3 regions of the Saccharothrix stipae genome follow, and region 3 is predicted to be linked to each of the others. Evidence: riboswitches for the same ligand, from Rfam matches in the RefSeq annotation. Region 3 holds a riboswitch; each other region holds the start of a gene.
What was found. A riboswitch is a leader RNA that binds a small molecule or an ion and turns the genes downstream of it on or off. The one in region 3 is predicted to bind glycine.
Positions count from the first base shown of each region.

Region 1 (10,098 bases), 770 kb from region 3:
CGCCGTTGGCCATCAGCAGCCCGATCGGCGACCCCAGGAACGTCCAGCTGCCGTACCACCCGGTCCGCCCGACCGGCGCGTGCTCGACCGCCATCAACGTCGCGCCGCCCTGCTCACCGCCCAGGAAGAACCCCTGCACCAACCGCAGCAGCACCAACAACACCGGCGCGGCCAGCCCGATGGACTCGTACGTCGGCAGCAGGCCGATCGCGGCCGTGCACAAACCGGTCGCGGTCAACGTCAGCACCAGCATCGACCGCCGCCCGACGCGGTCACCGAAGTGACCGATCACCATCCCGCCCAGCGGCCGGGCCAGGAAACCCGCGCCGAACGTGGCGAACGCCAGCAGCGTGCCGATGCGCGGGTCGAAGGACGGGAAGAACAACTTGTCGAACACCAGCGCCGACGCGGTGCCGTAGAGCAGGAAGTCGTACAACTCCACCGCGTTGCCCGCGGAACTGGCGAGCGCCACCCGGCGCACGTCGGAAGCCATTCGTCCACCCTGGCCCGCCCGCCCGACGAGTCGAACCCGACAGTGATCTACGTCACACGCGTGACCTCGTGATACACCTGCGGAACGACGTCGTCGCGGCGTTTCCCGGCCCGCTCGGGAAACCACACGATCCGGTGAGATCCCTGGAGAGAGCGTTGCCAGGCGGTCACGCTGTGAACCATGGCACCACTTCCCTTCCTCGCGGCGATCGCCACGCTGATCCCCGCGTTCTCCGCCCCGGAGTCGAGCTTCGTGCTCAGCGTGCAGCGCGGCGAGTCGCTCCAGCTCTCGAACCTGACCTGCGAGCCGACCGGCGGCCTGCACCCCAGGGCCGACGAGGCCTGCCTCGCGCTGTCCGGTGTGGACGGACAGATCGACGGCATGTCGACCGGACCGGCCCTGTGCACCCTGGAGTACGACCCGGTGCGGGTCAAGGCGACCGGCACGTGGCGGGGCGAGACCCGCACGTTCGAGGCCGAGTTCGCGAACTCGTGCGTGATGCGCGCCCAGACCGGCCCCGTGTTCGACTTCTGACCGGCGGGAAGCGAAAACCGGAAGCCAGGTCGCGACGTGCCCGTGGAGGGCCCTCGACACCGCCGCCGAAGTCGTGGCCCCTCCACGGGATCGCGCAAAGGTCCTCGGACCTCTGAGGCGACCGTAGGGACTCCGGGACCCGTTCGTCAACATCCTTCACATTCATGAATTGGGGCACTTACCGGGCTCTGCACAGACCATTACCCGTTGGAGCACCCGCCTGAGCCATTCGTGTGATCGGAGCTCTGGTCACGCCACGGACCGTCTCAGGAAGACCGTTCTATCCTCCGCGCGAACCGCTTGGGGGAAGACGCATGGGTGATTTCCTGCTGTACACGGTCGCCGTTCCGGCGACGTTCCTGGCGCTGGTGCTGGGCATGGCGCTGGCCGCGCGACGCATCCTGGGCCTGCGCGTCGGCCTGGTCCGCACCACGCTCGCGTGCATGGTCGGCCTGTCGTCCAGCGAGGCCGCGCTGAGCGCCATGCCCGGCCCGGAGACGACGCCGGCGCTGGCGACCGTGCAGGTCGGCGTCGCGCTGCTGATGATGATCGCGCTGCTCACGTTCGCCGAGATCGTCGTGCCGACCGGGTCGATCCCGCCGCCCACCGAGTGGTGGCGCGCGCTGCGCGGGCGGGTCGCGCGCACCCGCCGCTACTCGCGCATCACCGCGATCGCGTTCCGGCACGGCCTCGGCCCGTACCTGCGCGGCCGGGAACGCACCGACACCCGGCTGGCGCGGTCGCTGCGGCTCGCGCTGGAGGAGGGCGGCGTCACCTTCGTCAAGCTCGGCCAGGTGCTCTCCACGCGCCCCGACCTGCTGCCGCCGGACGTGGTGGACGAGTTGACGCTGTTGCAGGACAAGGTGCCCGCCGCGCCGTGGCCCGCGGTGCGCGAGGTGCTGGTGGCCGAGCTGGGGCAACCGCCGGAGGACGTGTTCGCCGAGTTCGACGAGCGGCCGATCGCCGCCGCGTCCGTGGCGCAGGTGCACCGGGCCAGGCTGAGGTCGGGCGAGGACGTGGTGGTGAAGGTGCAGCGGCCGGACGTGCGGCGGGTCGCCGAGGGCGACCTGGACATCGTGAACCGGCTCGCGTCGACGTTGCACGACAAGACGCGCTGGGGCAAGGCGATCGGCGTGCGCGACCTGGCCGCCGGGTTCTCCGCCGCGTTGCGCGAGGAGCTGGACTTCCGGGTCGAGGCGCGCAACCTGGCCGCCGTGCGGGCCGCCTCCGCCGACACCGACGTGGTGCTCCCCGCCGTGCACGAGGACCTCTGCACGGCACGCGTGCTGGTGATGCAACGGCTGGCCGGCGTGCCGGTGCGGTCGGCGTCGCTGGAGTCGGTCGACCGGGACGCGCTGGCCCGCACGCTGCTGGACGCGCTGCTGCGCCAGGTGATGATCAACGGCGTCTTCCACGCCGACCCGCACCCGGGCAACATCATGCTGCTGCACGACGGCAGGCTCGGCATGCTCGACTTCGGCTCGGTCGGCCGGATCGACGCGCAGCTGCGGTCGGCGTTGGGCAAGTTGCTGCTGGCCGTCGACCACGCCGACCCGGCGGGCCTGCGCGACGCGTTGCTGGAGCTGGTGACCAGGCCGGACGAGATCGACGAGCAGCAGTTGGAGCGCGCGCTCGGCCAGTTCATGGCACGGCACCTGAGCACCGGCATGCGGCCGGACGCGGGGATGTTCGGCGACCTGTTCAAGCTGGTCTACCGGTACGGGTTGAGCATCCCGCCGGAGATCGCGGCGGTGTTCCGGGCGCTGGCGACGGTGGAGGGCACGCTGGGCGCGCTGTCGCCGGGGTTCGACATCGTGGTCGAGTCGCGGTCGTTCGCCGACAAGCAGTTCAGCGCGCACCTCACGCCCGAGTCGCTGCGGCGCACGGTGACCGAGGAGCTGCACGCGATGCTGCCGATGCTGCGCCGGCTGCCCCGGCGGGCCGACCGGATCTCCGCCGCGCTGGAGCAGGGGCGGTTGGGGATGAGCATGCGGTTGTTCGCCGACGAACGGGACCGGCAGTTCATCGTCTCACTCCTGCACCAGGTGATGCTGACCGTGCTGGGCGCGACGGCGGGCGTGATGGCGGTGCTGCTGATGGGCGCGGACGGCGGCCCGGAGGTGGGCCCGGACCTCTCGCTGTTCCAGGTGTTCGGCTACAACCTGCTGGTCATCAGCGTGCTGCTCGGGCTGCGGGTGGTGGTGACCATCTTCCGGCCGCGGGGTTGACGGCGGTTGGTTTGCGATGCAAACCTGACTGGGTGGCAGACCTGCTGGGCGACCTGGCCGAGCTGCGCCGTCGAGCGCGCGAGGACCGGCACGCCTACTCGTTCCCGCTGCTGTTCTTCGGCGTCGCGTCGTTCCTGGCCCTGCCGCTGTACGCGCCCGCCGAGCCGCCGGGCCGGGGGTTCGACGTGCGCTACCCCGTGCTGCTCGGCCTGTTCTGGCTGGTCGTGCTGGTGGTGGGCGGCCTGGCGACGGTGTGGTGGTACCGCAGGCGCGGCGCGCGGGTGGGCATCGAGACGTCCACGCGGGGCTACCTCGGCGCGACGGCGATCGGCCTGAGCGGTCCGGTGGTCGGGTTGGTGCTGGAGAACCTGCCGTTCCGGTTCTACTCCGGCACGGGCGCCGGGCTGATCGTCCTGGCGGCGGCGACCGTGCTGTGGCACCGGGGCGCGCCGCGGGCGGTGACGTTGACGGCGGCCGTGCTCGGCACGGGGGTGCTCCAGCACGACCAGCCGGCGATCGCGCAGTTCATCGCGATCGGCCTGGGCCTGGTGGTGCTGGCGGCGCTGGAGCGCAGCACCCGGTTCACCACGATCACCGCCGCCTACCTCGTGGTGCTGTGCGTGTCGGCCGCGTTCACGCCGCTGGTGGTCGCCCAGCCCACCGCCTGGTCGCTGGGCAGCGTGGTCGTGCTGCCCGGGGCGGTGCTCCTCGTCGGCGGTCTGGTGGGCCTGCGGCGTGGCTGAGCACCCGACCGCGGCCCTGGACGACGTGGTGCACCAGCGGCACCGGCTGGGCATCCTCACCGTGGCGGCGGAGGCGAAGCGGGTCGGGTTCGGCTATTTGCGGTCCACTTTGGAGCTGACCGCGGGCAACCTGTCGCGGCACGTCGCCGTGCTGGAGCAGGCCGGTCTGGTGGCGGTGGAGAAGGGTTACGACGGCAAGCGGCCGCGGACGTGGATCGGCGTCACCCCGGCGGGACGCGCCGCGCTGGCGGTCGAGATGGCGGCCCTGCGTGCGCTGGTGGAGCGGCACGTAGCCTCGCAGGCATGAGCATCCACGACATCCCGCTGCACACCCTGTCCGGTGAGCCGTCGAGCCTGGGCGCGTTGGCGGGCAGGGCGTTGCTGGTGGTGAACGTCGCCTCGAAGTGCGGTTTGACGCCGCAGTACCAGGGCTTGGAGCGGCTGCACGAGCGGTACGCGGCGCAGGGGTTCTCCGTGGTCGGGTTCCCGTGCAACCAGTTCGCCGGGCAGGAGCCGGGCACGGCGGAGGAGATCGCCACGTTCTGCTCCACCACGTACGGCGTGACGTTCCCGCTGTTCGAGAAGGTCGAGGTGAACGGCCCGTCCCGGCACCCGCTGTACGCCGAGCTGACGGCGTTCGCCGACACCGACGGCGCGGCGGGCGACGTGCAGTGGAACTTCGAGAAGTTCCTGCTCGCCCCCTCCGGCGAGGTGGTCGCCCGGTTCCGGCCGGCCACCGAGCCGGAGGACGAGGCGGTCGTGAAGGCGATCGAGTCCGTGCTGCCGTAGTCCGTGTCCGGCGCGCGGGAGGCGGCCGACCGACCACCTCCCGCGCGCCGGGTCAGCACTCGATGACGTTCACGGCGAGCCCGCCGCGGGCCGTCTCCTTGTACTTGACCTTCATGTCCTTGCCCGTCTCACGCATGGTCTTGATGACCTTGTCCAGCGACACGAAGTGCGAACCGTCACCGCGCAACGCCATCCGCGCCGCCGTGATGGCCTTGATGGACGCCAACGCGTTGCGCTCGATGCACGGGATCTGCACCAGCCCGCCGATCGGGTCGCAGGTCAGCCCCAGGTTGTGCTCCATCGCGATCTCGGCGGCGTTCTCGACCTGCTCGGGCGTGCCGCCCATCACCTCGGCCAACCCGCCCGCGGCCATCGAGCAGGCCGAGCCGACCTCGCCCTGGCACCCCACCTCGGCGCCCGAGATCGACGCGTTCTCCTTGAACAGCACGCCGACCGCGCCCGCCGTCAGCAGGAACCGCACCACCCCGTCATCGGACGCACCGGGCACGAACCGCGTGTAGTAGTGCAACACCGCCGGCACGATGCCGGCCGCGCCGTTGGTCGGCGCGGTCACCACCCGACCGCCGGCCGCGTTCTCCTCGTTCACCGCCAACGCGAACAACGTCACCCAGTCCATCACCCGCAACGGGTCCGTGGCGTAGTGCTCGGCGGCCATCCGCTGCCGCATCTCGGCCGCGCGCCGCCGCACCTTCAGCCCGCCGGGCAGCACGCCGTCCACGGTGCAGCCGCGCTCGACGCACGCCTGCATCACGTCCCAGATGTGCAGCAGCCCCGAACGCACCGACGCCTCGTCACGCCAGGACAGCTCGTTGGCCAGCATGACCTCGCTGATCGACAACCCGGTCTCGCGGCACCGCGCCAACAGCTCGTCACCGGTGCGGAACGGGTGCGCCAGCGGCGTCTCGTCGGCCTTGATCCGGTCGGTGCCGGTGGCCGTGTCGTCCACCACGAACCCGCCGCCGACCGAGTAGTACACCGCCGAGTCGACCACGGCGTCACCCGAGTGGGCGGTGAAGCTCATGCCGTTGGGGTGCAACGGCAACGACTTCCGCCGGTGCATCACCAGGTCGGGGTCCTCGCGGAACGCGATCTCCCGCACGCCGCCCAGCCGCAACCGCCCGGTGGCGCGGATCTCCGCCAGCCGCCGCTCGGCCTCCGCCGGGTCGACCTCCTCCGGCCGGTGGCCCTCCAACCCGAGCAGCACCGCCTTAGGGCTGCCGTGCCCGTGCCCGGTCGCGCCGAGCGACCCGAACAGCTCCACGTGCACGCGGTCGACGGACCCCAGCACCGGCCGCAGCCGGTCGGCGAACATCATGGCCGCGCGCATCGGACCGACGGTGTGCGAACTCGACGGTCCGATCCCCACGGAGAACAGGTCGAACACGCTGATCGCCATGACGTCAGTCCCCGGTCAGTTCCGCGTACTTGGCGGCGGTCAGCAATCCGGTCGCGTCGGTCACGGCAACCTTGAACAGCCAGCCGGCGCCGTACGGGTCGTTGTTGATCAACGACGGGTCGTCGGCGGCCGCCGTGTTGACCTCCACCACCTCGCCGCTGACCGGCGCGTACAGGTCGCTCACCGACTTGGTCGACTCCAGTTCGCCGCACACCTCGCCGGACGTGACGACGGCACCGGGCGCGGGCAGCTCCACGAAGACGATGTCACCCAACGACTCCGCCGCGTACGACGTGATACCGACCGCCACGGGGTCCTGGGTACCCGGCGCCCAGTCCACCCACTCGTGCTCGGGCGTGTACAGCAGGTTGTCCGGAAAAGTCACGACAGCGCTCCCTTGGGCGAGGTCCGGATCCCCACTCTGTCCTGGGACCTGAGAGCTTCGCCGCGCCGGCCCGACGGCTGACCGTCGATCCGACCCGACTTGCACCGTGGGTGCGCGCCGAGGGCGCGCTTTCCAGAGTCGCCTCACCCGAGCGGTTCTCGCTGCCTGAGAGTGTGCGGGGGACTTGCTCCTTCGGCGCCCCGGCACGTTCACCGAGGTCTCTCCCGCGCGGGTTCCGGCGCTCATCCTGCGCCGCGGCCGATGTTCAGTTGGTGGCCCGAACGCTAGGTGCCGAGGTCGACGGGTGTCAACGCGACCGCCGACTTGTTCGATCCGCACAACTTGACACCGGTTGGTGGTGCCAGTGGCACGATGACACCGAAACCACGTTACCGGACCTTTGGTGTAACAACGGCCGAAGGAGCCCACCGTGCGGATCTCAGTTCCCCGCGAGATCAAGAACCACGAGTACCGCGTCGCGCTGACCCCGGCGGGCGCCCACGAGCTGACGCAGCGCGGTCACGACGTGGTGGTCGAGACCGGTGCGGGCCTCGGTTCGGCGATCACGGACGAGGAGTACCTGGCCGCCGGCGCCAAGGTGCTGGCGACCGGGGACGACGTGTGGGCCGAGGGCGACCTGGTGCTCAAGGTCAAGGAGCCGATCGCCGAGGAGTACCCGCGGCTGCGCAAGGGCCAGGTCCTGTTCACCTACCTGCACCTGGCCGCCGACCGACCGCTGACGCGGGCGTTGCTGGACTCCGGCACCACCGCGATCGCCTACGAGACCGTGCAGACCGCGAACGGCGCGCTGCCGCTGCTGGCGCCGATGTCCGAGGTCGCCGGCCGCCTCGCGCCGCAGGTGGGCGCGTTCTCGCTGATGAAGCCCTCCGGCGGCCGCGGCGTGCTGCCCGGCGGCGTGCCCGGTGTGCACCCGGCGCGCGTGGTGATCATCGGCGGCGGCGTGGCGGGCCTGAACGCGGCCGCGATCGCCGTCGGCATGGGCGCGGACGTGCAGATCCTGGACACCAACGTGGACCGGTTGCGCCACATCGACGCCCTCTACCAGGGCCGTCTGCGCACCGTGACGTCCAACCGCTACTCGGTCGAGCAGGCCGTGCGCGAGGCCGACCTGGTGATCGGCGCGGTGCTGGTGCCCGGCGCGAAGGCGCCCAAGCTCGTCAGCAACGAGCTGGTGGCCGACATGAAGCCCGGCTCGGTGCTGGTGGACATCGCGATCGACCAGGGCGGCTGCTTCGCCGACTCGCGGCCGACCACGCACGCCGACCCGACCTACCAGGTGCACGACTCGGTCTTCTACTGCGTGGCGAACATGCCCGGCGCGGTGCCGCGCACGTCGACCTACGCGTTGACCAACGTCACCCTGCCGCACGCCGTCGCGCTGGCCGACCAGGGCTGGGAAGCGGCGCTGCGCGCGGACGCGTCGCTGGCGCTCGGCCTGAACGCGCACGACGGCCTGCTGACCAACCTGCCGGTGGCGCAGGCCCACGGGATGACCCACACGCCGCTCGACCTCTGAGCCGACCGTCCGCACCACCGCGAAGGGCCCCGCTCACGTGCTGTGAGCGGGGCCCTTTGACGATAAGACGGCCCGCTCAACCAGCCTGGGGGTCACTGGGAGCGGGCCGCGTCACCAATCCTAGCCGGGAACACGGCGCCGTGCCCAGTGACCCCACCGATCCGGACGACTTTTCGCCCAGCGGTGGCGACTCGCCGTGTGCGAGCTCAAGCAAACGAGTGAATTCTCGTCGTAACAGGTAAGTCACGACGGCCCGGCGACCGATGGGAGGGCGGGAACTCCGCAGCTACGCAGCGGGGTCGTCCGCTCGCGCGGCGTCTGCCGCGCACCTGGCGATCGGAGCGCAGATGGCTGAGCCTGAGGGTTGGATCGACTGCCACGACCCGTTCGGACGGGACCGGTCGATGACCGTGCTCGTCGAGGAGGACCGGGTTCTGCTGGTCGCACCGCCGGGCGAGTCCGCCGTGATGTCGGTCACACAGACCCGCAAGTTGCACCGCCTCCTCGACCAAGCCGCCGACAGGATGTGAGGCCGCGTGGACGAGGCACTGCGGGCCGCCGTGCTGCGCCGGTTGGCGTTGCTGGACGAGGTGGCCGAGAGCGGTGAGGCGGACGCCCTCGTGCCGCTCGCGCGCTCCGAGATCCACCGCCTGGCCGACGGTTGGCGGCTGCTGTTGACCGTGCACCAACCGGATCCGGACGGCCGCTGCGGCGCGTGCCCCGGCATCCTGCGGCACCGGAAGTGGCCGTGCCAGGTGTGGACGATGGCCCACCAGCACCTCATCGGCGACGGCCTGCCGCACCGCGAACGCCGCCGCCCGCTGCGCACGCTGCGCCGTTCGACGGACGTGGAGACGACCACCGAGATACCGAGAGTCGCGTCGAAACCGCGACACGCCCTCCCCGAGTGATCCGCCTAGGGCAGGATGACGCCCGGTAGGAGTACTCGGGAGGGACGCGTGCACGACGGCACTGGCCGCATCGTGGTGCAGAACTTGACCAAGCAGTTCGGTCCGGTCGCAGCGGTGCAGAATCTCAGCTTCACGGTGGAACCCGGTTCGGTGACCGGTTTCCTCGGCCCCAACGGGGCGGGCAAGACGACGACGCTGCGCATGCTGCTCGGCCTGGTGACCCCGACCGCGGGCACCGGACTGATCAACGGCAGGCCGTTCAGCCACCTCGGCAACCCGGCGCGGGTGGTCGGCGCGGTGCTGGAGGCGCAGGGGTTCCACCCCAAGCGCACGGCGCGCAACCACCTGCTGGTCTACGCGGCCGCGATCGGCGTGCCGGACTCGCGCGCCGACCAGGTGCTCCAGCTCGTCGGCCTCGGCGCGGCGGGCGATCGCAAGGCGGGCGGGTTCTCGCTGGGCATGAAGCAGCGGTTGGCGCTGGCCACCGCGCTGCTGGGCGACCCGCAGATCCTGGTGCTCGACGAGCCGGCCAACGGGCTGGACCCGGAGGGCATCGCGTGGCTGCGGACGTTCCTGCAGTCCTACGCCCGCGGCGGGCGGACCGTGCTGATCTCCAGCCACCTGCTGGCCGAGGTCGAGCAGACCGTCGACCAGGTGGTCATCATCAGCCGCGGCCAGACGATGTACCACGGGCCGCTGGACCACCTGCGCGACCAGCAGCAGGCCAGGGTGCTCGTGCAGCCGTCCGACACGGGCGCGCTGGTCGCGGCGCTGCGCGAGGACGGCGTCGGCGCGATCGAGCAGCTGCCGGACGGCCGCATCGCGGTCAGCGGGGTGACCGCCAAGCAGGTCGCCGACATCGCGTTGAAGGCGGGCGTGTCGATCTACGGCATCCAGGAGGAGAAGGCCGACCTGGAGCGGCTGTTCTTCCAGCTCACCAACGGCCAGTACGCGGCGCCGGGCCAGTACGCGCAGCCGGTCGCCTACCAGCAGCCGGGCTACCAGCAGCCCTACCAGCAGCAGCCCGGCTACCAGACCCCGCCGCAGCCGTTCCAGCAGCA
Region 1 covers NZ_BAAGTN010000008.1:339,505-349,602, reverse strand. The annotation lists gene ACYVLT_RS18455 (MFS transporter) at 1-493, opposite strand, end outside; gene ACYVLT_RS18450 (SSI family serine proteinase inhibitor) at 674-1,027, shown strand; gene ACYVLT_RS18445 (ABC1 kinase family protein) at 1,342-3,255, shown strand; gene ACYVLT_RS18440 (hypothetical protein) at 3,288-3,998, shown strand; gene ACYVLT_RS18435 (transcriptional regulator) at 3,991-4,305, shown strand; gene ACYVLT_RS18430 (glutathione peroxidase) at 4,302-4,787, shown strand; gene ACYVLT_RS18425 (L-serine ammonia-lyase) at 4,840-6,204, opposite strand; gene gcvH (glycine cleavage system protein GcvH) at 6,209-6,589, opposite strand; glycine riboswitch at 6,732-6,826, opposite strand; gene ald (alanine dehydrogenase) at 7,020-8,126, shown strand; gene ACYVLT_RS18410 (hypothetical protein) at 8,474-8,656, shown strand; gene ACYVLT_RS18405 (hypothetical protein) at 8,663-9,037, shown strand; gene ACYVLT_RS18400 (ABC transporter ATP-binding protein) at 9,086-10,098, shown strand, end outside.
Region 1: linked by a shared signal. The riboswitch ahead of gcvH (glycine cleavage system protein GcvH) and the one ahead of gcvT (glycine cleavage system aminomethyltransferase GcvT) in region 3 are both predicted to bind glycine.

Region 2 (10,098 bases), on a different contig from region 3:
CCGCCAGCTCGACGGCGACAAGCCGTACCGGCAGCTCGTGGCCACCGGCCCGGTCGCCGCGCAGCGGCAGGCGCTGCTGGACGGCGTGGCCGAGCTGGAACCGCGGAGCGCGACCCAGCTCTACACTAGCGTGCTCGCGCTGTACGAGCGGATGCTGGCCGACCACCAGGACGGCAAGCGCAACCGGATCGTGGTGCTCACCGACGGCGTGAACGACGGCGGGCTCACGTTCCAGGAGCTCACCTCCCGGCTGGCGTCGGTCAAGCAGGCCGGCAAGGACATCGCGATCAGCGTCATCGCGATCGGCCCCGACCCGGAACGCGCGCCGCTGTCCGAGCTGGCCCGCTCCACCGGCGGCACGCTGTCGGTGGTCGAGGACGGTCGCGGCGTGGACGCCGCCCTCGGCCAGCTGCTGTCGGCCGACTAGACCGTCACCACGACCTTGCCGCGCGCGTGGCCGGCCGCCACGTGCTCGACCGCGCGCGCCGCGTCGCTCAACGGGTACGTGTGGCCGACCACGGTCCGCAGCTGCCCGGACTCCGCCAGGCGGGCCAGCTCCTCCAGGTCGGCGCGCGTGGTGCGGGCGAGCAGCGGCGCCATCCGGCGGCGGGTGAACGGCCGGATCACCTCGGCCTTGAGCCGGTGCCTGCCGCCGCCCAGCCACCGGCCGCCGTTGCCGCTGTTCGGCATGAGCACACCGGTGGGCGTGAGCAGGCGCAGCAGCGCGGCGAACGGGTGGTTCATGACGTGGTCGAGGATCGCGTCGTACCGCTCGGTGGTGCGGGTGAAGTCCTCCTGGGAGTAGTCCACGACGTGGTCCGCGCCCAGTTCCCGCACCAGGTCGACGTTGGTCGGGCCGCACACCGCGGTCACCTCGGCGCCGGTCGCCTTCGCGATCTGCACGGCGTACGTGCCGATCCCGCCGGACGAGCCGTTGATCAGCAGCCGCTGCCCCGCGGTGAGCCGTGCGGCGTCGCGCAGCATCTGCACCGCGGTGATCCCGGCCAGCGGCAGGCCCGCGGCCTCCTCGAACGTCATGCCGGCCGGCTTGGCGGCCAGCCGGTCCTCGTCGGCGCACGCGTACTCGGCGAACGTGGCCCGGCCCTCGCCGAACACCTCGTCACCGGGCTTGAACCGGGTGACCGCGCCGCCGACGGCCTCCACCACACCGGCCACGTCCGTGCCGGGGGTGGTGCGCTTGGGCGTGCGCAGCCCGAAACCCGCCAGCCGCAGCACGTACGGGGTGCCGGTCGAGATGAACCAGTCGGCGATGTTCACCCCCGCCGCGCGCACCCGCACCAGCACCTGCCGCTCACCGGGCTCCGGGCGGTCGAGCTCCCGGAACTCCAGCACGCCCGGGTCGCCGTACCTGTCCTGCACGATCGCCTTCATGGTCACTCCACCGTTCTGAGGATGTGTTCGACGGACGCGGTGCGGGTGCGCAGGTCGGCCAGGTCCGCGGCGGTGCGCTGCTGCACGTCCAGGGTGTTCTCGGCCAGCTGCTCGTAGCGGCGCACGAGTTGGCGCAACCCCTCGGCGCGCTCCGCGTCGAGCTTGGACTTGCGGGTCTCCAGGTAGCCGTTGATCAGGAACATCACGAACACCAGGGTCAGGAACAGCACGCCGACCGCGAACACCGCGGACGGCCAGGTCATCTGGTCGAGGTTCATCGCGAACCCTCCTCTCGGGCCGGACCGCGTGACGAGTCCGTTGTGGTCAGGGTGGCGGCGGCCGCGGCGAGCACCGCCGGGGTCAACCGCAGGTCGAAGTCCGCGACCTCGAAGTACTTCATGGCCTTGCCGTCCTCCGACAGCTCCAGGCTGCCGACGACCAGCCCGGCCGCCTCCAGCCGTTGCAGGTGCATGTGCAGCAGCGGCCTGCTCACCCCGATGACGCGGGCGAGGTGGCTCACGTAGTCGCGACCGCCCGCCAGCGTCGCCACGATGCGCAGCCGCAGGGGGTTGGACAGCGCGGCCAGCACCTCGACCAGCTCGTCGCCGGTCGGCGAGGTGCCTGTCATGGCGCTCCTTCATGTGTAAGAACTTTCTTACACGTGTAACCGTAGCACATCACCGCTGGTAGACCGCGGCCATGGCGGCGATCCGGGCGATGACCCGTTCGCGCAGCTCCGGCGGCTCCAGCACGTCGACCTCGGGACCGAGGCGGAGCAGGTCGACCTCCGCGTGCTCCAGGGACTCGACCGGAACCCGGACGGTCGTCCACTCGCCCTCCGGCTCGACGTCCTTGAGCTCGCGGGCGGCGACGAGACCGAGCAGGACCTGAGCGCCGCGCAGCCCGTTCGGCGTCATCCGGACCGTCACCCGCATCGGGTACATCCGCTGCTCGAACCGCTCCGACCAGCCGGCCCAGTACTCGGCCAGGTCGAACCCGTCGGGCCGGTCGAACGACTCGTCCAACGCGGTCAGCTCCACCACCCGGGAGACCCGGTAGGTGCGCAGGCCGTCCGTGCGGGCGACGAGGTACCAGGTGCCCGCCTTGAGCACGAGCCCGAGCGGCTCGACCGTCCGCTCCACCTCGACCTGCGCCCACCGCACGTACCGCACGCGCAGGCGTCGTTGCTGCCACACGGCCTCCGCGATCGCGGCCACGTGCGGCGTGCCCTCGTTGCCGCGGAACCAGCCCGGCGCGTCCAGGTGGAACCTCTCCCGCACCCGCGCGGCCCGCGACCGCAGCTCCGGCGGGAGGGCGGCGAGCACCTTGAGCTGGGCCGCCGCCACCACCGCGCCCAGCCCGAGCTCGGCCGCCGGGCCCGGCATCCCGGCCAGGAACAGCGAGTCGGCCTCCTCGGTGGTCAGCCCGGTGAGCCGGGTGCGGTACCCGTCGACCAGCCGGTAGCCGCCCGCCGGGCCGCGGTCGGCGTACACCGGGACGCCCGACGCGCCGAGCGCCTCGACGTCGCGGTAGACGGTGCGGACGGAGACCTCCAGCTCGTCGGCCAACTCCTGCGCCGTCATCCGGCCGCGCGACTGGAGCAGGAGGAGCAGGGACAACAACCGGCTGGCGCGCATGACGCCATCCTGACAGGAGCTGTCAGGTACGCACGGCAAGCTCCTGGTCCATGACCACCGCACATGCCATCGCCGAGATGAAGAGCTGGGACGAGCACACGTGGGAAGGCCGGCGCTACGACGAGGTCACCGGTCCGAAGCAGACGGTGGGCGGCATGACGACCGCCTACACCGGTGAGCTGGAGGCGTTGGGCGACATGCGTTTCGTCATGTCCTACCCGGACGACGACTCCTGCGTCTCCACGGGCTACGAGGTCGTGACCGGCACCCTGGAGGGCCGCGAGGGCGGCTTCGTCCTGCACCACACCGGCGGTTTCCGCGACGGTGTCGCGGACGCCACCTTCACCGTCGTCTCGGCGACCGGTGACCTGGCGGGCCTCACCGGCCACGGCCGCATCACGTGGGCGCAGGGCGAACCGGGGCGATTCGAGCTGGACTACGAGCTGCCCCGACCCGGCACCGCCCCACGATCGGGTGACGAAGGGTGATCGTCCCGCGGCTCGTGCCGGGCTGACCCACCCCGACGCGGAGCGCCGGCCGCGACACGCGCGGCCGGCGCCCGGTGCCGTGCTATCAGCCGCCGTAAGCGGAGATCGGCGGGCAGGAGCAGACCAGGTTGCGGTCGCCCTTGGCGCCGTCGATCCGGCGCACCGGCGGCCAGATCTTCGGCGCCGCCGTGCCCGCCGGGAACACCGCCACCTCGCGGCTGTACGGGTGGTTCCACTCCGTCGCGATCGACGCCGCCGTGTGCGGCGCGTTGCGCAGCGGGTTGTCGTCCGCCGGCCACTCGCCCGAACCGACGCGGTCGATCTCGTGCCGGATCGCGATCATCGCGTCGATGAACCGGTCGATCTCCGCCAGGTCCTCGCTCTCCGTCGGCTCCACCATGAGCGTGCCCGCCACCGGGAACGACATGGTCGGCGCGTGCAAGCCGTAGTCGGCCAACCGCTTCGCCACGTCGTCCACCGTCACACCGGTCGCCTTGGTGATCGGCCGCAGGTCGAGGATGCACTCGTGGGCCACGAAACCGCCCTCGCCGGTGTAGAGCACAGGGAAGTGCTCGTCCAGCCGCCGCGCCACGTAGTTCGCCGCCGCCACCGCCGTCAACGTCGCCCGCCGCAGGCCGTCCGCGCCCATCATCCGCACGTACGCCCACGAGATCGGCAGGATCGACGCCGAACCCCACGGCGCGGCGCTGATCGGCCCGACACCGGTCGCCGGGCCGGCCGCCGGCTGCAACGGGTGGTTGGGCAGGAACGGCGCCAGGTGCGACCGCACGCCGATCGGCCCGACACCGGGACCACCGCCGCCGTGCGGGATGCAGAACGTCTTGTGCAGGTTCAGGTGCGACACGTCCGACCCGAACTTGCCGTACTGCGCGAGCCCGATCAACGCGTTGAGGTTCGCGCCGTCGACGTACACCTGGCCGCCCGCGTCGTGCACCAACCCGCACACCTCGCGCACGGTGTCCTCGTACACCCCGTGCGTGGACGGGTAGGTGATCATGATCGCGGCCAGCGAGTCGCGGTGCGCGTCGATGGTCGACCGCAGGTGCTCGACGTCCACGTTGCCGTGGTCGTCGCACTTGACGACCACGACGCGCATCCCGGCCATCACGGCGGACGCGGCGTTGGTGCCGTGCGCGCTGGACGGGATCAGGCACACGTCGCGGTGCGCGTCGCCGTTGGCGCGGTGGTAGGCGCGGATCGCGAGCAGGCCCGCGAACTCGCCCTGGCTGCCCGCGTTGGGCTGCAACGACACCGCGTCGTACCCGGTGATCTCGGCCATCCACCGCTCCAGGTCACCGACGATCTCCAGCAGCCCCTCGGCGTCGGACGAGGGCGCGAACGGGTGCAGGTCGGCGAACTCCGGCCACGTGATCGGCTCCATCTCGGCCGTGGCGTTGAGCTTCATCGTGCACGAGCCCAGCGGGATCATGCTGCGGTCCAGCGCCACGTCCTTGTCCGACAGTGCCCGCAGGTAGCGCAGCAACGCGGTCTCGGAGCGGTGCGCGTGGAACACCGGGTGGGTCAGGTAGTCGCTGGTGCGGCGCAGGTCGGCGGGGATGCCGTCGGCGGTGTCGGCGTCCAGCCCGTCCACGTCGGAGACGGTCACGCCGAACGCCTTCCACACCAGTTCCAGGTGGTCGCGCGTGGTGGTCTCGTCGCACGCGATCGACACCACGTCGGCGTCGACCTGCCAGAGGTTCACGCCGAGGTCGCGCGCGGCGGACACGACGTCGGCGGCCCGGCCCTCGACCCGCGCGCGCACGGTGTCGAAGAACTCGCCGTGCACGATCTCGACGCCGCCCTCCAACAGGCCCGCGGCCAGCACGGTCGCCATCCGGTGGGCGCGGGTCGCGATCGCCTTCAGCCCCTCCGGACCGTGGTACACCGCGTACATCGAGGCGATCACCGCGAGCAGCACCTGCGCGGTGCAGATGTTGCTGGTCGCCTTCTCCCGGCGGATGTGCTGCTCGCGCGTCTGCAACGCGAGGCGGTAGGCCAGGGAGCCGTCCGCGTCGACGGACACGCCGACGAGCCGTCCGGGCAGCTGCCGCTCCAGGCCCTGGCGCACCGCCATGTAACCGGCGTGCGGCCCGCCGAACCCGATCGGCACGCCGAACCGCTGGGTCGTGCCCACGACGACGTCCGCGCCGATCTCGCCGGGCGGGCGCAGCAGCGTCAACGACAGCAGGTCGGCCGCGACCACGGCCATCGCGCCGGCCTTGTGGATCTCCTCGATCACGGCCTCGTGGTCGCGGACCACGCCGGACGCGCCGGGGTAGGACAGCAGCACGCCGAAGAAGTCGCCGCCGAGCCCGAGCCCCTCGATGCCCTGCGACAGGTCGGCGGTGACGATCTCGATGCCCAGCGGCTCGGCGCGGGTCTCGATGACGGCCAGCGTCTGCGGCAGCGTGTCCGCGTCCACCACGAACTTGCCCGACTTGGCCCGGCCCGCGCGGCGGACCAGCGTCATGGCCTCCGCGGCGGCGGTGGACTCGTCCAGCATCGAGGCGTTGGCCAGCGGCAGGCCGGTCAGGTCGCCGACCATCGTCTGGAAGTTGAGCAGGGCTTCGAGGCGGCCCTGGGAGATCTCCGGCTGGTACGGCGTGTACGCGGTGTACCAGGCGGGGCTCTCCAGCACGTTGCGGCGGATCACCGGCGGCGTGGTGGTGCCGTAGTAGCCGAGCCCGATCATCTGCGTCATCGGGCGGTTGCGCGCGGCCAGGGCGCGCAGCTCGGCCAGCGACTCGGTCTCGGTGGCGGGCGCGGGCAGGTCCAGCACCAGGTCGCGCTCGCGGATCGACCCGGGGACGGCGTGCTGCGCCAGTTCCTCCAGGGAGCCGACACCGATGACGTCGAGGATGCGGGCCAGCTCCGCGGGCCGCGGGCCCACGTGCCGGTCGGCGAACGGGGTGCCGTGCTCGAGTGCGGCGAGGGGGATGCGGTCCTGCGTCATCGGGGCTGCCTCCAGGGCTCCGGACAGACTTCTGCCGTTGCCCTCCCCCTCTGTCTTCTGCCCGTCGGCGGGCGCCTGAGAGCTTCACCCGGCTGTCGGGCTTGCACCGTCGGCGGGGTCGGCCGGTGTGCCCGACCCGCTTTCCAGAGGCGTCTCACCCGCACGGTCCTTGCGCCTGAGAGGTTCCGGGGAGGATTTGCTCCTTCGGCGCCGAGACGGGCTCGGACTCTCCCGCACGGGATAAAGCGACTACGCGCGAAATCCTACCCGGCGGACGTGCCCTCGGTACCGCCGGCGCGACGTGGATCTCAGTGCGTCGCAGCCGGTCAGCCGGTCGTCGCGCTCAGCCGTCGCGCCCGGCCGTCGCGCCCGGGTCAGCCGATGGCCCGGGTGCGGCGGCGGCGGGACAGCTCGTCGTCGGCCGGTTCCACGATCTCGCCGCCATCGGCGCGTTCGGCGGGGAAGTCGTGGATCGTGCCGCTGATCTCCCGCATCGCACCGCTGACCGCGATGCCGAACACCCCCTGGCCGCCTTGCAGCAGGTCGACGACCTCCTCCGGCGAGGTGCACTCGTAGACCGTGGTGCCGTCGCTGAACAGCGTGATCCGGGCCAGGTCCTGCACGCCGCGACGGCGCAGGTGGTCGACCGCGGCCCGGATGTTCTGCAGCGAGACGCCGGTGTCCAGCAGTCTCTTGACGACCTTGAGGACCAGGATGTCCTTGAACGAGTAGAGCCGCTGGCTGCCTGAGCCGTGGGCACTCCTTATGGTCGGGTTGACCAACCCGGTGCGCGCCCAGTAGTCCAGCTGGCGGTAGGTGATGCCCGCGATCTGGCACGCGGCGGGGCCGCGGTACCCGACCAGCTCGTCCGGCAGCGAGGAGTCCGGGAACAGTTCACCCTGTTCTCCGGATCCGGCCCGGATGGGCGCTTCCTCGACCACGCCTGCCTCCCCTCGGTCCGGTCACGACGACCGGCGACCAACGTGAAGCCGCCGCGGTGTCCGAATCACACCGTGGCAATTCACCTGAGTTCGACGGTAAGACCGCCTAGGGGGCAGGTCAACGCGACGCGCTGGGCGTGTCTGACCTCAAGGTGAGGTTGAGGTTGAGAGAGTCGCCCGTTGTAAGCCATTCGGGTGACGTTTAGTGATCGTTTAGCTCAGCAACGTTGACGTTGTGTAACCCGAACACGCGACGCCTGAAAGTGGCATGCGGGGTTGATCCACAACGCACCGCACACGCCTACGGGAAGCCGTTCCCGGCCCGCGGCCGACGTCGCGACCCATCCCGGGTGTCGGGTCTTGTCAAGCACCCGACCCGCTTGTCCACCCTCGGCCGGCCGAAATTGTCGGTGCGTGCCGGCAAGATGAAAAACAGGGATCCCCTGGGCGGGGACCCCTGCGAAAGCACGGACGGGCCGAACGAACGGCCGAACGGGAACCGGCAGACCAGGACGAGCGGGAACCAGCGGCACCAGGCGCGGACGACGGCGGGGGCCAGGACGCGGACGACGGAGAGGTCAGGACGCGGACGACGGCAGGGGCCAAGACGCGGACGACGGCGCGACCCGCACCGCGCCGGGTAACGAACGTCGCCGGACCGCTGACTCGGGCGGGCACCGGCGAACGTGGGGGAACGACGAGACGGCCCGGACTACGTGTCCGCGCCGCGGAAGTCCTCCGGCGACACGGAGTCGAGGAACTCGCGGAACTTCTCGACCTCGTCCTCCTGCTCGTCCGGGATGATGAGACCGGCCTCCGCCAGCACCGACTCCTCGGCGTGGATCGGCACACCGATCCGCAACGCCAGCGCCACCGAGTCGCTCGGCCGCGCCGACACCCGGATGTCACCGTCGAACACGAGTTCCGCGAAGTACGTGCCCTCTTGCAGGTCGGTGATCCGCACCTGCTCCAACTGCCGGCCGAGCGCCCCGATGACGTCCTTGAGCAGGTCGTGCGTCAACGGCCGGGCAGGACGGACACCTTGCTGCTCCAACGCGATCGCCGTGGCCTCGACCGATCCGATCCAGATCGGCAGGTACCGTTCGCCCTCGGTTTCGCGCAGCAGCAGGATCGGCTGGTTGGCGGGCAGTTCCACCCGCACGCCGACGACGCGCATTTCGCTCATCGGGTCTCGCCTCCCTCAGCGCGCTGAAATTCTGGCGTCCCCGCTACCTAACGAGGATCCCCCACGTACAGTTTCGACGCTACCCGCCAAGCGGGCTCAGTGCGCAACCGCCCACCCGCTCTGCGATCACGATGCGGACACGCGTTCACCTCGGCGAAACGGGACGACCTGCGACGTCGCGCAGGCCCACCTTCACCAGCAGTGTGTGCAGGGTTACCGAGAGCGCCGCCAGCTCGCGCACGGCTTCGTCCACTCCGGCCCGGTCGCGCTGCCGGTGCCGCGCGCCGACGACCTGCTCGACGAGCCCGACCTCGCGGTCGGCGGCGACCCGGAACGGGCGCAGGTGACGCGGTTCCAACCCGTGCTCCGCCATGGCCCGCACGGTCGACGCGATCTGCACGGCCTCGTGGTCGTAGAACCCGCCCGCGCCGGCCCTGACCAGACCGTGCTGCTCCAGGTCCGCCAGCACACCGGGCTCGATGCCCGCCCGCGCCAGCAGGTCCTCGCGGGTGACCCGGTGCCCGGCGGCCGGGGCGAGGTCGACCGCGCGCAACGCCCTGGGCGCGCCCTGGTCGGCCGCGTCCAGCTGCTCCTTGATGACCTTCAGCGGCAGGTACCTGTCCCGCTGTGCGGACAGGACGTACCGCAGGCGGTCCACGTCGGCGGACGTGAACTGCCGGTACCCCGAGGCCGTGCGCGCCGGGCGGACCAGCCCCTCCGACTCCAGGAACCGGATCTTGGAGATGGTGACGTCGGGGAAGTCGGGTCGCAGCTGCGCCAGCACCGCCCCGATGCTCAACCCCCCGCGTGGCCGCCCGGCCGCCGTCACCGGAGCCCCATCGCTCAGGCCCCCTGGCCCCCGGCGCCCGGACCGGTCAGGAACACGAGGCGGAACTTGCCGATCTGCACCTCGTCGCCGTTGGCCAGGACCGCCTGGTCGACGGGCTCGCGGTTGACGTAGGTGCCGTTGAGGCTGCCCACGTCGATGACCACGAACTCGCCGCCCTCGCGGCGGAACTCGGCATGGCGGCGGGAGACCGTCACGTCGTCGAGGAAGATGTCGCTGTCGGGGTGCCGCCCCGCGCTGGTCGTGTCGCGGTCCAGCAGGAACCTCGACCCCGCGTTGGGGCCGCGCTTGACCACGAGCAGAGCCGACCCGGAGGGCAGCGCGTCGACACCCGCGACGGCCGGCTCCTGGGCGGGCGCCTCGGCACCCTCGACCTCGGCGAGGAAGTCGGCCCGGAAAACGGAGGTCCGCTCCGGGGACTGCTCGGGCGGAACGCCTGGCCCGTCGTTCGTGCTCACCTGAGCTCTCCTCCTGCTGCTGGAACTCTCGTCGAGACCACTAGAACCTATCGTGCCCGAACCCTGGTCTGAGGAGCGGCTCCCCCACCGACCGAAGAGCCGCCGGAAGATCGACGTCACTCCTGCGCCGCCAGCTCCTGGTACGCGGCGGCGTCGAGCAGGTCGTCGACCGCGG
Region 2 covers NZ_BAAGTN010000031.1:94,949-105,046, reverse strand. The annotation lists gene ACYVLT_RS38835 (substrate-binding domain-containing protein) at 1-427, shown strand, start outside; gene ACYVLT_RS38830 (NAD(P)-dependent alcohol dehydrogenase) at 424-1,392, opposite strand; gene ACYVLT_RS38825 (hypothetical protein) at 1,395-1,670, opposite strand; gene ACYVLT_RS38820 (ArsR/SmtB family transcription factor) at 1,667-2,020, opposite strand; gene ACYVLT_RS38815 (helix-turn-helix transcriptional regulator) at 2,070-3,029, opposite strand; gene ACYVLT_RS38810 (DUF3224 domain-containing protein) at 3,080-3,517, shown strand; gene gcvP (aminomethyl-transferring glycine dehydrogenase) at 3,603-6,491, opposite strand; glycine riboswitch at 6,645-6,735, opposite strand; gene ACYVLT_RS38800 (MerR family transcriptional regulator) at 6,866-7,432, opposite strand; gene ACYVLT_RS38795 (bifunctional nuclease family protein) at 8,145-8,618, opposite strand; gene ftsR (transcriptional regulator FtsR) at 8,764-9,447, opposite strand; gene garA (glycogen accumulation regulator GarA) at 9,462-9,923, opposite strand; gene gcvH (glycine cleavage system protein GcvH) at 10,040-10,098, opposite strand, start outside.
Region 2: linked by a shared signal. The riboswitch ahead of gcvP (aminomethyl-transferring glycine dehydrogenase) and the one ahead of gcvT (glycine cleavage system aminomethyltransferase GcvT) in region 3 are both predicted to bind glycine.

Region 3 (10,098 bases):
CCCGCTCCAACGCCAACGTGGAGCCGAACGCCTCGGGATCGCTGCTCAACGCCGTGAGCCGGATGTCACGCCAGGTCGCCCAGTCCTCGGGCCCCAGCCGCCGAAGTCGCATGGCCCAAGTCTGGCCCACCCCGCCCCGCGAGGTCGCGACTTCCAGGCGACCGAGCCGCCGTCTGCGGAGCAGCGGCCTTCAGACACTGACCGATCCGCTCAACATCAACCCTCACCCTGACGCGCTGCGGTCATGGCGGTGCGGCCCGACCGGTGGGAACGTCGGGGTATGCCTACTCGCCGTTCCGCATGGATGACCGAGGACCTGGACCAGCTGCGCAAGCTGGCCCGGACGTTCTTCGAGAGGGAGGTGGTCCCCCACCAGGAGCGGTGGGCCGCGCAGAAGCAGGTGGACCGGGACTTCTGGACCAAGGCCGGCGAGCTCGGCCTGCTCTGCCTGTCCATCCCCGAGGAGTACGGCGGTGGCGGCGGCACGTTCGCGCACGAGGCCGTGCTGCTGGAGGAACAGGCGCGGTGCGGGGACAGCGCGTGGGGCAACAGCGTGCACAGCGGGATCGTCGCCCACTACATCAACGCCTACGGCACCGAGGAGCAGAAGCTGCGCTGGCTGCCGAAGCTGGCGTCGGGCGAGTACGTCGGCGCGATCGCCATGTCCGAGCCCGGCGGCGGCTCGGACCTGCAGAACATCAAGACCAGGGCGCTGCGGCGCGGCGACGAGTACCTGCTGTCGGGCTCGAAGACGTTCATCACCAACGGCGCGCAGGCCGACCTGGTGGTCGTGGTCGCCAAGACCGACCCCGGCGAGGGCGCGACGGGCATCTCGCTGCTGGTCGTCGAGACCGCGCAGGCCGCGGGGTTCCGCCGCGGCCGGGTGCTGGACAAGATCGGGATGAAGGGCCAGGACACCGCGGAGCTGTTCCTCGACGACGTCCGCGTGCCCGCGGCGAACCTGCTCGGCACGAGCGAGGGCCAGGGGTTCATCCAGCTGATGCAGCAGCTGCCGCAGGAACGGCTGATCATCGCGGTGGCGTCGGTGGCGGGCATCGAGGCGGCGGTGGAGCTCACCCTGGCCTACGTCAAGGACCGCACCGCGTTCGGCCGGGAGCTGATCAAGTTCCAGAACACCCGGTTCAAGCTCGCCGAGTGCGCCACCGAGGCCCGGGTGACCAGGGCTTTCGTGGACGAGTGCGTGCAGGACCACCTGGCGGGCCGCCTCGACGTGCCCACCGCGGCCATGGCCAAGTGGTGGGCCACCGAGCGGCTGTGCCAGGTCGTGGACGAGTGCGTGCAGCTGTTCGGGGGCTACGGCTACATGACCGAGTACCCGATCGCGCGCGCGTGGGCGGACGCGCGCGTGCAGAAGATCTACGGCGGGACGAACGAGATCATGAAGGAAATCATCGCGAGGTCGCTCTAGTGCCGGGGCCGCTGGAGGGGCTGAAGGTGGTCGAGCTGGCCGGCCTCGCGCCCGGCCCGTTCGGCTGCATGGTGCTGGCCGACCTCGGCGCGTCGGTGGTGCGGGTCGACCGGGTCGGCGGCGCGGGCGACCCGGGGGTGCCCGTGCTGGGACGCGGGCGGCGGTCGATCGGCGTGGACATCCGCCGCCCCGAGGGCGCCGAGCTGGTGCTCCAGCTGGTCGGCGAGTCCGACGTGCTGGTCGAGGGCTTCCGGCCGGGCGTGACCGAACGGCTGGGCATCGGCCCGGCGCAGTGCCTGGCCCGCAACCGGCGGCTGATCTACGGGCGGATGACCGGGTGGGGCCAGGACGGGCCGCTGGCCGACCGCGCCGGGCACGACATCACCTACATCGCGGTGGCGGGCGCGCTGGAGCCGATCGGCCGGGCCGGCGCGCCGCCGACCGTGCCGCTCAACATCGTCGGCGACTTCGGCGGCGGCGGGCTGCTGCTGGCGATCGGCGTGCTGGCGGCGCTGTACGAGCGGGAGCGGTCCGGGCGCGGGCAGGTGGTGGACGCGGCGATGGTCGACGGCGCCGCGCTGCTGACGACGTTCCTGCACGGGATGTCGTCGGTCGGGGCGTGGCCCGGCGGGCGCGGGACGAACCTGCTCGACGGCGGGGCGCCGTTCTACGACGTCTACGAGGCGGCCGACGGCAGGTTCGTCGGCATCGGGGCGTTGGAGGAGAAGTTCTACGCCGAGCTGCTGGTCGTGCTCGGGCTGGCCGACGCACGACTGCCGTCCCGGCACGACCCGGCGAACTGGCCGGAGCTGCGGGCCCGCATCGCGGCGGCGGTGGCCACCCGCACCCGGGACGAGTGGGCGGCGCTGGCGGAGGGCACGGACGCGTGCCTGGCGCCGGTGCTGGCCCCCGGCGAGGCGCCGGGGTACGCGCACAACGCGCGTCGGGGGACGTTCGTCGAGGTCGGCGGGGTGGCCCAGCCCGCGCCGGCGCCGCGGTTCGAGCGGACGCCCGCCGCGACGCCGAGCCCGCCGCCCGCCGCGGGCGAGCACACCGTCGAGGTGCTGGGCGAGCTGGGGTTGGGCGAGGACGAGATCGCCGGGCTGCGGCGGTCCGGGGTGATCGGCTGAACCCCACCCGCTTCCGGCGCGTCGGATCGGGCGGAAAAAGGGCGCGGGAAATCACCTGAAGGGGGACCGGAAATGTGTGGCAGCCGCCATCGGCCATTGTCACGCACAGTGCGTACGCCGGCGCATTCGTGTGATGGGCTGCGGAGGTATGACGGTGTCGCTGCACCTCGGTGTTCGTGCCAGGGGGGTGGGCGAGTGCCCGTACCTTGGTGATCGGCGGGGCCATGGGTCCCCTTGATCGTCCGATCGGGTGACACCAGGGCCTGCTCAGGCGTGGTTGCGTGGTCGATCGGGCGACCGGTCGGGCGACGACGGCGGGTTCGATCGTCATCATCCGGGTGAATGGGGGACCATGGCGGTTGACACGCCCGGAGCGGCGCCCGGCCGCCCTGCCCTGTGATACGGACGGAGACCGATCAGTGAACGTCAAGAAGGTGGTGACGCTGGCGGCGGTCGCGCTGGTGCTGTTCCTCCTGATCACCCAGCCGAACGAGTCCGCCGAGGCGGTGCGGACCGCGCTCGGGTGGCTCCAGTCGGGCGCGGAGTCCATCATCACCTTCGTCCGCAGCCTCTTCGCCTGAGACGCCCGCCCGACCTCGTCGAACTCCGCACAATGCGGTCACGATCGGTGACCGCACGCCTCGAACGTTGCACCGTACGGGTGGAATGAGGGCTATAACGCCCTGGTAACAGGGTTTTGGACAATCCAGGGTCTAGCGGTTGTCGGTACCCGCTAATACGGTGCGTCGCATTGGCTGATCTTCGACCGACGAGGAGGCAGAATGGTCGAGGACTCCGGAGTCGACGAGCTGCTGCGGCAGTGGGCGGCTGAGCGCTCGGACGACGCCGAGCTGCAGGAGGTGAACCGGATCAAGGACGCGTGGCTCGCGGAAGCCCCGCCGTCCGCGCCGGGGATCCCCGTGCAGCGGGCGAATGGCGGTCCCCGCGGCCTGGTGAAGGTCGAGTCCGCGGATCCGGCGTACGTGACGGCGATGCGGAAGCGGGCGCCCGAGGTGCCCGAGGCTCTGCTCGCGGCCGCCGCCAGCTACTGGCAGCTGGTGGGCGACCTGTCCGAGGCGGAGCAGTGGTGGGACGCGGGCATCAGCCCGCTGGACCAGCGCGCTCTGGACTACCGGGCGGCCGGGCTCACGCCCGCCGACCTCGGTCGTCGCCTCGGCCCGATGACGGTGCTCCAGCACCTGCGTCGGGGTAGTGCGGCGGCCTGGTGCGTGGCCAGGCTGCAGAGGCAACGCCGGGACGGCGTCGCCTAGGTCCGACGAGTCGGGGCGGGCTCCTGTGGTCGAGGGGCCCTCACCGTGAGGGGCGGGCTCCTGCGCGGGGAGCCCCAGCCCCGGGAGATGCACGAAGTACTCTTGAGGCGTGCAAGGCCTCATCACTCCCAAGCGGCTCGCGATCGCGGCCGTCTGCCTGGCGTCACTGGTCGTGTGCTGCGGCCTGGCCTACTGGCAGTGGGAGCGGTTCTCCGAGGCCGGCGGCACGTTCCAGAACCTGGGTTACGTCTTCCAGTGGCCGCTGTTCGGCCTCTTCCCGGCGTTCATGGTGTGGCGCATCCGCAGGCTGGACGCGCGCCGCAAGGCCGAGGCCGCCGACGGCGCCGTGCCGGAGCCGGTGGCCGCGCCGCCGCGGCCGGTCGTTACCGTTGAGCCCGTCAGAGCGCCCGCGCCGGACGACGAGGACGAAGAGCTCGCGGCCTACAACCGCATGCTCGCCGAACTCCACGCGCGGGACCAGCGGTGAACGAAGGTAGGGCGATGAGCGGCGCGTTGACCAGGTTCCGGTTCATGGCTTACGTGGTCGGTGTCGGCCTGCTGCTGCTCGTGGTCGCGATGATCGCCAAGTACGCGGGCGGCAACGAGGGCATGATGCAGGTCGTCGGCCCCGTCCACGGCTTCCTGTACGCGGTGTACCTGGTGCTCACCGTCGACCTGGCGCTCAAGGCGCGCTGGTCGATCAAGGGCACCGCCCTGGTGCTGCTCGCCGGCACGATCCCGTTCGTGTCGTTCTACGCCGAGCGCAGGGTGGTCGAGAGCGTCCGGGCCGAGAAGAGCCTGTGACCGGGGTTGACCCCGTCCGCCGCGCACCCCTAGCGTCTGGCGGTACCAACTGAACACGGCCGTCGATGTCGCGCGGGAGAGTCCCCCACCAGGGCGCCGAAGGAGCAACTCCTCCCCGGAATCTCTCAGGCACAGGTACCGCCCGACGAAGGCAACTCTGGAAAGCAGGCGCACCCGCTGCGCCTCGCCCACGGTGCAAGCCGCCCTCACCCGGTGGCGAAGCTCTCAGGCTCATGGCAGAGGGGGAGGCTCACTCGACGAGGAGTCTCCGGTGGACCGTGTCATCCTTTCGACCGTGAAGTTCCCGGACGTGCCCGCGGCCGACCCGACCGGTCGGCGCGCGGGCACGCCCGCACCCAGGGAGGTCTCCGCCTGATGGAAAGCCGCCGCACGCCCCTGCACGCCGAGCACGAGGCGCTGGGGGCCATGTTCACCGACTTCGCGGGCTGGCGGATGCCGCTGCGCTACGACAGCGAGCTGGCCGAGCACCACGCGGTGCGCACGTCGGCGGGCCTGTTCGACCTGACCCACATGGGTGAGATCCGGCTCACCGGCCCGGAGGCGGGCGCCGCGCTGGACCACGCGCTGGTCGGCCACGCGTCCGCGATCGGCGTCGGCCGCGCCCGCTACACGATGATCTGCGAGGCCGACGGCGGCGTCGTCGACGACCTCATCGTCTACCGCACGGGCGAGGTCGAGTACCTCGTCGTGGCCAACGCCTCCAACGCCGCCGTCGTGCACGAGGCGCTGGTCGAGCGCGCGAAGGGCTTCGACACCACCGTCGAGGACGCCTCGACCGACTACGCGCTGCTGGCCGTGCAGGGGCCGAGGGCCACCGCCATCCTCGCCGGCCTCACGCCCACCGACCTGGGCGCGGTCAAGTACTACGCGTCGTACCCGACCGAGGTGGCGGGCAAGCCGGTCCTGCTCGCCCGCACCGGCTACACCGGCGAGGACGGCTTCGAGCTGTTCGTCGCGCCGGACGACGCCGCGCACGTGTGGCAGGCCCTGCTGGAGGCGGGCGCACCGCACGACCTCAGGCCCGCCGGCCTCGGCTGCCGCGACACGCTGCGGCTGGAGGCGGGCATGCCGCTGTACGGCAACGAACTCGGCCGCGACCGCACGCCGTTCCACGCGAACCTCGGCCGGGTGGTGAAGCTGGACAAGCCGGGCGACTTCGTCGGCCGCGACGCCCTGGCCGCCGTGTCCGAGCAGGGCGTGGACCAGGTGCTCGTCGGCCTCAAGACCACCTCGCGCCGCGCACCCCGGCACGGCTACCCGGTGCTGGACGCGGCGGGCGACCCGATCGGCGAGGTGACCAGCGGCGCGTTGTCGCCGACCCTGGGGTACTCGGTGGCGATGGCGTACGTGGCCGTCGGCAACACCGAGCCCGGCACGGCGCTGTCGGTGGACGTCCGGGGCAAGCACGAGCCGGTCGAAGTCGTCGCACTGCCCTTCTACAAGCGCACCTCGTAAGGGAGACCCACACACATGTCCGAGCACTTCAACACCTCCCTCGCGGAGTTCGACCCGGAGGTCGCGAACGCCGTCGCCGCCGAGCTCGACCGGCAGCAGAGCACGCTGGAGATGATCGCCTCGGAGAACTTCACGCCGGTGTCGGTGCTCCAGGCGCAGGGGTCGGTGCTGACGAACAAGTACGCCGAGGGCTACCCGGGCCGGCGCTACTACGGCGGCTGCGAGAACGTCGACGTGATCGAGCGGCTGGCGATCGAGCGGGTCAAGGCCCTGTTCGGCGCGGGTTTCGCGAACGTGCAGCCGCACTCGGGCGCGCAGGCCAACGCGTGCGCGATGTTCGCCCTGCTCCAGCCGGGCGACACGATCCTGGGCCTGGACCTCGCGCACGGCGGCCACCTCACCCACGGGATGCGGATCAACTTCTCCGGCAAGCTCTACAACGTGGTGCCCTACCACGTGTCGGAGTCCGACGGCCGGGTCGACATGGCCGAGGTCGAGCGGCTGGCGCTGGAGCACAAGCCGAAGCTGATCGTGGCCGGCTGGTCGGCCTACCCGCGTCAGCTCGACTTCGCCGAGTTCCGCCGGATCGCCGACTCGGTGGACGCGTACCTGATGGTGGACATGGCGCACTTCGCCGGCCTCGTGGCGACGGGTCTGCACCCGAGCCCGGTGCCGCACGCGCACGTCGTGACGACGACCACGCACAAGACGCTCGGCGGCCCGCGCGGCGGGGTGATCCTGACCAACACCGCCGAACTCGCGAAGAAGATCAACTCGGCGGTGTTCCCCGGTCAGCAGGGCGGTCCGCTGGAGCACGTGATCGCGGGCAAGGCGGTGGCGTTCAAGCACGCCGCGTCGCCCGAGTTCGCCGACCGGCAGCGGCGCACGGTCGAGGGCGCGAAGATCCTCGCCGACCGGCTGTCGCGGCCCGACGCGGCCGCGGCCGGGGTGAAGGTGCTCACCGGCGGCACGGACGTGCACCTCGTGCTGGTCGACCTGGTGGCGTCCGAACTGGACGGCAAGCAGGCCGAGGACCGGTTGCACGAGGTGGGCATCACGGTCAACCGCAACGCGGTGCCGAACGACCCGCGGCCGCCGATGGTGACCTCCGGCCTGCGGATCGGCACGCCCGCGCTGGCCACCCGCGGGTTCGGCGCGGCGGACTTCGCCGAGGTGTCGGACGTCATCGCGGCGGCGTTGCAGCCCTCGCCCGACCTGGCGGAGCTGCGATCGCGGGTCGAGGTGCTGGCCGCCAAGCACCCGCTGTACCCCACGCTGTGACGGTCGTGGGCGTCGGCTGACGCCCCGCTGCGCAACGCCCTGATCCCCCGGCCAACCCCAGGCCGGGGGATCAGGGCGTTCCACAGTGGACCACCCGGGTCGACTAGGCGGCGGGAGCGGTCACCCCCGGTGGGAGGCACTCGATGTTGCGCTTGCCGTTGGGCTGCACCACGAACCAGGTGCCGCCGACGCCCTGGCCCTTCCACTGGCCCGGCGCCTCGTCCTTCGCGTAGGTGTACAGCGGCCAGCCGTCCAGGGTGACCTGCTCGGTGCCGTCGGCCCTCTTCACCGTCGACACGAGCGCGGGGTCGACGCCCTGCAGCTGCGGCGTGCCGTTGGACAGCACGGGAGGCCACGTCACCGCGCACTGGCCCTCGCAGTTGGACTTCGCCGGGTCCGGCGTGTCCTTGTCGAACCGGTACAGCGTCCGGCCGTCGCCGTCCTGCACGACCTCGCCCATCTTGGGCACGCTCTTGCCCACCAGCGTGACCTGCGGGCCGGACGGCGCCGGTGCGGCCTGGCCCTCCGGTGCGGCGGCGGGCTCCTCGACGGGCGCCGCTTCCTCGCTGGTCGGAGGGGCCAAGGGCTCCTGCACGTCGCCGTAGTCGCCCTGGGCCGCAGCCCCCACCTGCTCGGTCTGCGCGACCGTCTTGCCCTGCAGGCCGGTGGCGTTGGATGTCCACATGACCAGCGCGAGCACGGCTGCCATGCCGCCCGCGACGGCGATGGCGATGCGGTTTCGTCGGATCACACTCACTCCTCCTTGGTCCGTCAATCGCTCCACCGACGACTACGGCCCTCCCGCCGGTGCGGTTCAGCCGCGGGCCGAATCCGTGAACCAGTACAGGGGGTGCCCGTAGGGTGTCCGGGTGGGCAACGAGATCTCCTTCCCGCGCCAGCACGCGCGCACCCAGCGGTTCACCCTCGGCGCACCGCGGACGTTCACCGCGGCCCCGGACGGCGCCAAGGTGTACTTCCTCCGCACCGCCGCGGCCACGAGCCGGGCGAACGGCCTGTGGGCGTTCGACACCGCGACCCGGACCGAAGCGCTGCTGGTCGACCCGACCACCCTGCTGACCGACCCCGAGGACCTGTCGCCGGAGGAACGGGCACGCCGCGAGCGCGCCCGCGAGCAGGCCGCCGGCATCGTGGGCTACGCCACCGACGGCGCCGCGCGGCAGGCGGTGTTCGCGTTGTCCGGCAGGCTGTTCGTGGTCGAGCTCGCCACCGCGGCCGTCCGCGAGCTGCCGGTGGCCGGCGCGGCCATCGACCCGCGCCTGGACCCCACCGGCCGCAAGGTCGGGTACGTGGCCGACGGCGCGCTGCACGTGGTCGACCTGGACACCGGCGAGGACCGCGTGGTCGCCTCGCCGGACGGGCCGGACGTCACGTGGGGCCTGGCGGAGTTCATCGCGGCCGAGGAGATGGGCCGTTACCGGGGTTACTGGTTCTCCCCGGACGGCGAACGCGTGCTGGCGGCCCGCGTCGACAACGCGCCCGTGCCGCGCTGGCACATCGCCGACCCGGCCAACCCCGGCACGCCCGCCACCGAGATCGCCTACCCGGCGGCCGGCGCGGCGAACGCCGTGGTCGAGGTGGCCGTCTTCGGCACCGCTGGCACCGACCGCTCCGATGGCGCCGACCGCGCCACGGGCACCGACCGCACCGACGTGACCTGGGACCGCGAGGCGTTCCCGTACCTGAACGCGGTGTCGTGGACGTCGCACGGCAAGCCCCTGCTCCAGGTCCAGTCACGCGACCAGCGCCGGGTGCGGGTGCTCGCGGTGGACGTGGCGACCGGCGCCACCGACGTGGTCGCCGACGACACCGACCCGCGCTGGCTGGAGATCGTGCCGGGCGCGCCGCGCTGGACCCCCGGCGGCGAGCTGGTGCGCGTGCTGCCCATCGGTGACGCGAACCGGCTCGTGGTCGGCGACCGGGCGTGGACGCCGGACGGCTTCCAGGTCCGCGCGGTGCTCGACGTGGCCGAGGACGGCGTGCTCGTCACCGCCTCCACGGACGACCCGACCCGGACGGGCGTCTTCCTGGTCACCGGATCGGCCGTCACCCGACTGTCCACAGAGGACGGTGTGCACGGCGCGACCCGCGCCGGCGGCGTGCTGGTGCTGTCCCGCTCCTCGATGGACCACTTCGGCGCGCGCGTCACCGTCTCCACCGGCGGCGAGATCGGCACGTTCGCCGAAACCCCCGTGCTGACGCCCGAGGTCCGGTTGCTGACCGTCGGCGAGCGCGACCTGAGGGCGGCGCTGCTGTTCCCGCGCGGCCACGTACCGGGCACGAAGCTGCCGGTGCTGCTCGACCCGTACGGCGGTCCGCACGCGCAGCGCGTGGTGTCGGCGCGCAACGCCTACCTGGCGTCGCAGTGGTTGGCCGACCAGGGTTTCGCGGTCCTCGTGGTGGACGGTCGCGGCACGCCCGGTCGCGGTCCGGCGTGGGAGCGGGAGATCGCGTTCGACTTCGCCGGCGCGACCCTGGAAGACCAGGTGGACGCCCTGCACGCGGTCGCGGCGGGCGAGCCGGACCTCGACCTGGCCAGGGTCGGCATCCGCGGCTGGTCCTACGGCGGCTACCTGGCCGCGCTGGCCGTCCTGCGGCGCCCGGACGTGTTCCACGCGGGCATCGCCGGCGCGCCCGTCACCGACTGGCGGCTGTACGACACCCACTACACCGAGCGCTACCTCGGCGA
Region 3 covers NZ_BAAGTN010000008.1:1,111,814-1,121,911, forward strand. The annotation lists gene ACYVLT_RS22055 (GNAT family N-acetyltransferase) at 1-112, opposite strand, end outside; gene ACYVLT_RS22060 (acyl-CoA dehydrogenase family protein) at 305-1,429, shown strand; gene ACYVLT_RS22065 (CaiB/BaiF CoA transferase family protein) at 1,429-2,559, shown strand; gene ACYVLT_RS22070 (hypothetical protein) at 2,979-3,140, shown strand; gene ACYVLT_RS22075 (helix-turn-helix transcriptional regulator) at 3,342-3,830, shown strand; gene ACYVLT_RS22080 (hypothetical protein) at 3,940-4,317, shown strand; gene ACYVLT_RS22085 (DUF3817 domain-containing protein) at 4,332-4,634, shown strand; glycine riboswitch at 4,698-4,785, shown strand; glycine riboswitch at 4,787-4,881, shown strand; gene gcvT (glycine cleavage system aminomethyltransferase GcvT) at 5,010-6,110, shown strand; gene glyA (serine hydroxymethyltransferase) at 6,126-7,391, shown strand; gene ACYVLT_RS22100 (hypothetical protein) at 7,495-8,142, opposite strand; gene ACYVLT_RS22105 (S9 family peptidase) at 8,261-10,098, shown strand, end outside.